DNA from 2 places in the Kribbella sp. NPDC058245 genome. Region 2 is predicted to be linked to the other one. Evidence: riboswitches for the same ligand, from Rfam matches in the RefSeq annotation. Region 2 holds a riboswitch; the other holds the start of a gene.
What was found. A riboswitch is a leader RNA that binds a small molecule or an ion and turns the genes downstream of it on or off. The one in region 2 is predicted to bind cobalamin.

Region 1 (4,266 bases), on a different contig from region 2:
ATGGCCGGGCTGCTGGAGGAGAAGGACATCCCAGCGGCACGTGATCGGCTCAGCCACCTATGCGCTCGGGACGCGACGCATCTGGAGGCTGACGAGCTCGCCCGGGCCACGGTGGAGTCTCTGGCCGAGAACACCTCGGATGCGTGTGTGGCGCCGCTGCTGTGGGGCGGAGCGCTCGGAGTGCCGGGGCTGCTGGCGTACCGCGCGATCAACACGCTGGATGCGATGGTCGGGTACCGCTCGCCCAAGTACGCGAACTTCGGATGGGCCTCTGCACGGCTGGATGATCTGGTGAACCTCCTGCCGGCCCGGGCATGCGCCGTACTGACTGGTGTCGTTGCTGGCCGCTATGGCGAGGCACGGCGGGTGTGGGAACGGGATGCGCCCCAGCACCCGAGTCCGAACGCCGGTCCGGTCGAGGCGGCGTTCGCTGGTGCGCTGGGCTTGTCGCTGGGTGGGACGAACAACTACGGGTCCTATACCGAGGACCGTGGCACGCTGGGGGACGGACCGACGCCGACAGTCGCTGACGTCCGCCGTACGGCGGTGCTGGCGCGGCGAGTCGGAGTCGCGGCGGCTGGTGCGGCCGCGATCCTGGCAGTGGCGAGAGGACGGTTATGGGACTGAGCCGGCGACCACTGCGGATCGTGTTGATGCGGCACGGCGAGTCCGAGGCGAACCTGGACAAGTCGATCTACGAGCGAGTGCCGGACCACTCTGTGGCGCTGACGGCGCACGGGTGGGAGCAGGCGGCGCTCGCCGGGCAGGAGCTCCGAGACCTGTTCGAGAACGAGCCGATCCGGGTCTACGTCTCGCCGTACCTGCGCACGCTGGAGACGCTCAAGGGGCTCAAGCTCGACGACCTGATCGGGATCGCCCGGGAAGAGCCGCGGCTGCGTGAGCAGGACTGGGCGAACTTCCAGGACACCGAGGACATCGAGCGGCAGGAGAAGCTGCGCGACGCGTACGGGCACTTCTTCTACCGGTTCACCCATGGCGAGTCGGGGTCGGACGTGTACGACCGGGTATCGAGCTTCCTGGAAACGATGCACCGTGACTTCGAACAGGCGGATGCGCCGCGCAACGTACTGCTGGTGTCGCACGGGCTGACCATGCGGCTGTTCTGCATGCGGTGGTTCCACTGGTCGGTCAAGTACTTCGAGACGCTGCGGAACCCGGGCAACGCCGAAACACGCGTGCTGCTGCGGCAGCCGGACTACCGGTACAAGCTGGACCGACCGTTCGAACAGTGGACGACGACTTACGAGCCGAAAGAACAGGAGCGCGCCGCGTGGTTGTAGAGCAGACCCGTCAGGCAGCCATCGAACTGCTGGAGAGCCTGCGGCCGGCACAGCGCAGTCTGATCCAGGCGCCGTTCGACACCCCGGACCACCAGGATTGGACCTACCTGCCCGGCCACCGGCCCGGACTGCCGCTGTCCGCGCTCAGCCCGGAACAGCAGCAGTTGGCGCAGCGGCTGATCGCCCTTGGCTGCAGCGAACGCGGACTGGCCGACTCACTCGCCGTACTGGATGCTGAGGTGATTCTGCGCGGGCATCCGGTTCCTGCGACCGCAGACTGGCAGGACTCGCTGGCCACGCCGGGCTACTTCCTGCGGATCCTGGGTGACCCCTCCGGCTTCGAGCCGTGGGCCTGGCGGCTGAACGGTCACCACCTGGCGATCCACCTGACGCTGGTCGACGGTGCGATCTCGTTCACACCGTCGTTCATCGGCTCCAACCCGGCCGTCGCCCCCTCGGGCCGGCGCTTCCTGGCTGCGGAGCACGACCTGGGCTTCCAGCTCCTAGATGCTTTGGATGACAGCCAGCGCGCTGTCGCCGTCGTCTCACCCGACGCCCCCGACGACATCCTCACCCGGCACGACCCGGTCGCCGACCCGTCCCTCCTGCACCGCGGACTCGCGTACGGCGACATGACCGCCGAGCAGCGTCAGCTCCTCAGCCTCCTGATCGGCCAGTACGTCGGTCGCGCGGCGGGCCCGATCGGCCTCCTGACCTGGCAGGACCTGACCGAGCAGGGCATGGAGAACCTCACCTTCGCGTGGGCCGGCGAAACCACCCCCGGCATCGGCCACCGCCATTACTACTCCCTGGCCGCCCCCACCTTCCTGGCCGAGTACGACAACACCCAGGACAACGCCAACCACATCCACGCCGTCTGGCGCTCCCACCGCTCCGACTGGGGCACAGACCTCCTCGCCGCCCACTACGCCGCCCACCGCTGACCTAGCGTCCGAAAACACGCTGACCACGTACTGCAAACCTTCGGACGCTGTGGATCAGGCGTTCGCAACGTCCGAAAACACGCCGACGAGGTACTACGGGGCTTCGGACGTTGTGCAGGGGGTCGGATAGGGTTCAGAGGTTCAGCGACAGCTGGGCAGGAACCCGGTGTGAGTCCGGGACGGTCCCGCCACTGTGACCCACCGGCAAGAGACACCGCCGCGGGGAGTCAGGAACTGCTGCTGTCGCACCTCCGGCCGGGGCGTGGATACCCCCAGGAAGGACCGGTTCAGCGTGCCCGCGAACCTGTTGCTGTTGTCTACTGCCGACACTGACCTACTGGCTGCGGCGGAGGCGGGAACCGGCTGGAAGGTCGCGAACCCGGCGCGCCTGGAGCTGTCTGAGCTCGGTCCGCTGCTGGACGCCGCCCAGATCGTGGTGGTGCGGCTCCTGGGCGGTAAGCGCGCCTGGGAGGACGGACTGGACGCCGTACTCGCGTCTGGGAAGCCCGCTGTGGTTGTGAGCGGTGAGGCGGCACCCGATGCGGAGCTGATGTCGCTGTCGACTGTGCCGGCGGGTGCGGTGACCGAGGCGCTGGCGTACCTGCGTGAGGGTGGCGCGGACAACCTGCGGAACCTGGCCGGCTTCCTGAGCGACACCATTCTGCTCACCGGCGACGAATTCGACCCCCCTGCCGCGCTTCCGGCGTACGGGGTGCGGGGGACCTTCACTGATGACGACCGGCCGGTGGTCGGGATCGTCTACTACCGGGCGCATGAGATCGCGGGGAACACCGCATTCGTCGACGTGCTCGCGGCCGAGGTCACCAAGGCCGGTGCGCAACCGCTGCCCGTGTACTGCGGGACACTGCGCGGGCTGGACCCGACGAGCGACGAGAACGCAGGTCTGTTCGAGCTGCTGCGCAAATGCGACGTACTGGTCACCACGCTGCTCGCAGCCGGCGGATCGGTGGCTGCGAACGCCAGCGCCGGGGGTGCGGACGACGCCTGGGACGCGGGCGCGCTCGCCTCACTCGACATCCCGCTGATTCAGGGGCTCGCACTGACGTCGACCCGCGAACAGTGGCTCGCCAGTGACGCGGCGATCAGCCCGCTGGACGCTGCCACGCAGGTGGCGATCCCTGAGTTCGACGGCCGGATCATCACGATCCCGTTCTCGTTCAAGGCGTACGACGCGGACGGGCTGGCGCGGTATGCGCCGGATCCGGAGCGGTGCACCCGGCTGGCCGGGATCGCGGTCGCGCATGCTCGCCTGCGGCACGTCCCGGTGGCCGAGAAGCGGCTCGCGCTCGTGCTTTCGTCGTACCCGACCAAGCACGCCCGGATCGGCAACGCGGTCGGTCTCGACACCCCCGCCTCGGCGGTCCAGCTGCTCGGCAAGCTCGAGGAGGCTGGGTACGACCTCGGCGGCCTCGACCTGAGCGAGTTGCAGGGCGCTGATGGTGCGGACGGGCTGATCCACCGGCTGATCGCAACCGGCGGTCACGATGTCGACTGGCTGACCGACGACCAGCTTGAGAACGCTGTCGCCAAGGTGCCGCTGTCCACGTACGCGAAGTGGTTCGGCCAGGTGCCGGAAACGTTGCGCGAGGCAATGACCGAGGCCTGGGGCGAGGCGCCCGGATCCCTGTACGTCGACACCTCTGGACCCGAGACTGCGATCGCGCTGGCCGCGCTGCGGTTCGGGAACGTCGTACTGATGATTCAGCCGCCGCGTGGTTTCGGCGAGAACCCGGTCGCGATCTACCACGATCCCGATATGGCGCCGTCGCACCACTACCTGGCGGCGTACCGGTGGTTGGAGAACGCGCCGGCCGACGGCGGGTTCGGGGCGCACGCTGTCGTGCACCTGGGCAAGCACGGAACGCTGGAATGGCTTCCTGGCAAGGGCATCGGGATGGCGGCCGACTGCGCGCCGGACGCCGTGCTCGGGAACCTGCCGATGGTCTACCCGTTCATCGTCAACGACCCCGGTGAGGGGACGCAGGCGAAGCGGCGGGCGC
Region 2 (4,266 bases):
GGACTGCATGTAGACCTTGTAGGTCCGGTTCACCGAGGTCAGGTACTCCGGGTACTTCAGCAGCCGGTTGAAACCGAGCGTGCCGACCACCATGTAGCGGCTCCAGTTCGGCTTGCCGCGGGTGTTGTAGATCACCAGGTTGTTGTCGTTCTGGACGGCCAGGATCGCGCCCGGGCTGGTGCCGGTGTTGCTCTGCCAGACGACCGTCTTGCCGGAGACGACCTCGAGGTTGCCGTTCTTCTGCATCACCAGCACCGACGCCTTGCGGTTGGTGACGGTCGACCACAGCGCGGTCTTGCCGCTGTAGAGCACCGCGTTGCCGTCGGTCTGCATGACGAACGTGTACTTGCCGTTCTTCGAACGGATGTAGTTGCCGGCCTTCAGCTTCTGACCCGGCTTGAGCAGGTCGGAGACCGCGGTGGCCTGGGTCGTCGCGGCAGCCGCGGTGACGGTGGTGGTCGTGGCCTGCGCGGCCACGGGCGCAAGCAGGGTGGCACCAGCGACCGCCCCCGCGACGAGGGTGGCGAACACCTTGGTGCGTACCGACTTGGTCGAGATCATCCGGTTGTCTCCATACGCTCGGTGAATATCCGGGAAGATTGACGCCCAGGGCAACCAATCGGTTCCACGGTAGGGAGAAAAGGGTTCTTCACCCGGCGGGATCTGCTGACAGGATGTAGCGGTGGCAGCAAGTTTCCGATCGCGGCTGGCCCGGCTGCGTGTCGACCTGACTCCGTGGCGTGGTTCCCGTGACTTCCGGATCCTGATGGTCTCCGGCTCGGTCTTCTTCCTGGGCAGCATGTTCGGATACGTCGCCCTGCCGTACCAGCTGTATTCGCTGACCCACTCGAACTTCGCGGTCGGCGCGATGGGCCTGGTCAACATCCTGCCGCTGGTCGTCTTCGGCCTGTACGGCGGTGCGCTGGCCGATCACGTCGACCGCCGAAAGATGCTCATCTTCACCGGCATCGCGCAGGTCGCGGTCTGCGCCGTACTGCTGAGCAACGCCCTGCTGTCGAACCCGCAGGTGTGGATCATCTACGTCTGTGGCGCACTGAACGCGATCGCGGCGTCGCTGCAACGGCCGAGCCGGGACGCGCTGTTCCCGCGCGTGGTGAAGCACTCGGAGCTGCCGGCCGCGGTGGCGCTGAACGCACTCACCATGCAGGCCGGTCAGCTCGTCGGTCCCGCGCTGGGTGGTGTGCTGGTCGGGACGGCCGGGATCAGCTGGGCGTTCGGGATCGAGTTGGCCGGGCTCGCGATCGCGACTCTCATGTACCTGGGACTCAAGCCGTACCGGGTCGGCGAGCACTCCCAACCACCGAGCCTGCGGGTCATCGGCGAAGGGATCGTGTACGCCGCGCGCCGCAAGGACCTGCTCGGGACGTACGTCGTCGACATGGTCGGGATGTTCATGGCGATGCCGATCGTGCTGTTCCCCGCGTTCGCGACCGACGTACTGAAGGAACCGAAACTGCTCGGTGTCCTTTACAGCGCGGAGGCGGTCGGGGCGATGATCGCGACGCTGACCAGCGGCTGGACCCGGCGGGTGCATCACCACGGCCGTGCCGTCGTGATGGCGGCCGCCTGCTGGGGTGCCGCGATCGGGATTGCGGGGCTCGCGCCGAACATGTGGTTCGCGGTCGTCTTCCTCGCGTTCGCCGGCGCCGCGGACATGGTCTCCGGCCTGTTCCGGTCGGTGATCTGGAACCAGACGATCCCGGATGAGATGCGCGGCCGGCTGGCCGGGATCGAGATGCTCTCCTACATGCTCGGCCCGCTCGGTGGGCAGGCCCGGTCCGGTCTGGTCGCCGACCTGACCAGCGTTCGGACCTCGATCGTCAGCGGCGGAATCCTGTGCGTGGCCGGGGTTGCCGCCACCGGCGCGGCCCTGCGCGACTTCTGGCGGTACGACGCTCGTACCGACGAGCACGCGATTCGCGAACGCGATCTCCGGACCGCGGCCGAGGCCGACGAAGCGTAGGCTTTGGCACACCATGCGTATCCGTCCGGTTGTGCCGCTCGTCGCGCTCGCAGTGCTCGTCAGCGGTTGTAGCGGCCCCGGACAGGAGACGGCTCCTAGCGTGCCGCCGCTGGTGTCGGTTCCGACGATGCCGACCGAGACTCCGTCGGCGACGCCGTCGAGCACTCCGTCATCGTCGAAGGTTGCTGAGACGCTCTGTGTGCGGATGAGTCAGACGCTCGTGCAGGCGACGCTCGGCGTACCGGTCGTGCACATCGAGCCCAGGACGCTGCCCGCCGACTTCGGCGTACCGGCCACGTACGACGTGTGCCAGCTGGGCCTGAGCACTGAAGCGAACGGCCCGGTCCTGCGCGTCGGGGTGTCGGTCCAGCCGGCGACGGCGGCAACGCTGGCGGCGGCGCAGAAGGCGAACAAGGGCGAACCGGCCAAGCCCGTGACGGTCGGCGCGGGCAGCTTTGGGAAGGCCCCCGGCTTCGGGACCAGCGCGTTTGTGGTGTTCCTGCTGGACGGTCGGCTGTACAAGGTCTCCGGGCCGAAGGCGACCCTGGCGAAGTACGTCGTGCTTGCGGAGGAGGTGGTTCGGCAGGTGCCTGGACTGCCTGCGCCGGAGGAGTCGATCACGCGGCCGGACTGTGATCGCGGTTCCTCTGCCGCGGCGAAGGTGCTCGGCGCGCCGGTGCTGAACCGCCGGGACGGGCAGACCGATCTCGGCGACCTGGTCTGCGGTTGGGTGGCCGCGAACGGCGCGCTCTCGACGTCAGTACGTCGTACGGCGAAGGCTGTCGCGTTGATGACGGCGATCCGGAAGACGCCGACCGCCCAGGCGCTCCCGCTGGGTGACGAGGGGTACGTCGACACCGCGACCGGGCGGACCACGATCCGGATCGGCGAGGACAAGCTGGTCGACTTCGTCCCGCTGCCGGCGCGGGCGATCAACCCGGACACCATGACCCAGTTCGCACTTGCGATGGTGTCGCAGTACCGGTGAGGTACTGTGGCGGCGCCGTGGTGTTCGGGAAGCCGGTGTGATGCCGGCGCGGCCCTCGCCACTGTGATCGGGAGTTCACCGGCCGTTCCCTGCTGAGGGGGAGGTCACTGGTCCTGCACTGGGAAGACCAGGTCGGTGGGCGGAATCCCGTCAGCCAGGAGACCGGCCACGGCATGTGATCCGTCCACGAGGTGCTGGAGGAGCGGTTCCGTGCTGCGTAAGTCTGTTGTCCCTGTCCTGCTGCTAGGCCTGCTCGCTGGTTGCGGCACGGCCACTGCGGTCAACCCGCCCGGCTCGACGATCACCGTGCAGAACTGCGGTCTCGACGTCACCGTGAGCGGTCCACCGAAGCGCGTGTTCGCGGCGTACCAACCGGCCATCGAGATGGCGCATGCGCTGGGGATCTCCGATCGCCTGGTCGGTACGGCGTACCTGGACGCGGAGGTGCTCCCGGAGTACGCGACCGCTCAGGCCAAGGCGAAGTACTACAAGAACCTGCCCAGCCGCGAGGAGTTGCTCGCGGCGAACCCGGACTTCGTGCTGTCCGGGTTCAACGACGTGTTCAGCGCCGGTGGTGGCAGTGATCAGAGCTTCGGCAGTCGCAAGAGCCTGGCCGAACTCGGGATCCAGACCTGGATCTTCAGCCCGCTCTGCCCGACCGCCGACGGCCTGGGCGACGAGGCGATCGATCCGTCGAGCGTCTCGATGGACAACGTGTACGCCGATCTGCGCGGCCTCGGGAAGCTGTTCGGGGTCGAGGATCGCGCCGAGGCGGTGATCGCCGACCAGTCCGACCGGATCGCTGCAGTTGAGGCCAAGGTGAAGAACGCGCCGAAGCCGACCGTCGCGATCCTGCGGCCCGGGCTGGAAGGCGGCGGGCTGACCGTCTCCGGCGGTCCGGACTTCGGGACTGTGCTGATCAAGCAGGCCGGTGGCGTGAACGCGTTCGCGGATCTGACGTCGAAGCGGAACGTGAAGATCGGCGTCGAGGAGCTGATCAAGCGCAATCCGGACTACATCCTGATCAGTGGGTGTTGCGATGCCTCGCTCACTCCGGCGTCGACCAAGCCGGATGTGGACAAGATGCTCGCGAACCCGGCCTTCCAGAACCTCAAGGCGGTCCGCGACAAACACGTCGTACCGTGGCTGTTCGCGAACCACTCGGCCGGGGTTCGGGGTGCATACACGACCGAGGACATCGCCAAGACGATTCATCCTGACCTCTTCCGATGAGGTGGCGTGCGGCCGGACTGCTGTTGTGCGTCGCCGTCCTCGCGGGTTCGGTGTTGTTGTC

Region 1: it holds a riboswitch for cobalamin, as region 2 does, so the genes downstream of both, cobN (cobaltochelatase subunit CobN) here and ACFVWG_RS08790 (ABC transporter substrate-binding protein) in region 2, are expected to answer to the same signal.

Annotation. Positions count from the first base shown of each region.
Region 1 covers NZ_JBHVWY010000002.1:273,985-278,250, reverse strand. Annotated here, with positions in the region: gene ACFVWG_RS04820 (cobalamin biosynthesis protein) at 1-627, shown strand, start outside; gene ACFVWG_RS04815 (phosphoglycerate mutase family protein) at 618-1,301, shown strand; gene ACFVWG_RS04810 (DUF3500 domain-containing protein) at 1,292-2,245, shown strand; cobalamin riboswitch at 2,366-2,502, shown strand; gene cobN (cobaltochelatase subunit CobN) at 2,538-4,266, shown strand, end outside.
Region 2 covers NZ_JBHVWY010000003.1:482,346-486,611, reverse strand. Annotated here, with positions in the region: gene ACFVWG_RS08805 (hypothetical protein) at 1-561, opposite strand, end outside; gene ACFVWG_RS08800 (MFS transporter) at 683-1,984, shown strand; gene ACFVWG_RS08795 (hypothetical protein) at 1,998-2,972, shown strand; cobalamin riboswitch at 2,963-3,158, shown strand; gene ACFVWG_RS08790 (ABC transporter substrate-binding protein) at 3,183-4,205, shown strand; gene ACFVWG_RS08785 (FecCD family ABC transporter permease) at 4,202-4,266, shown strand, end outside.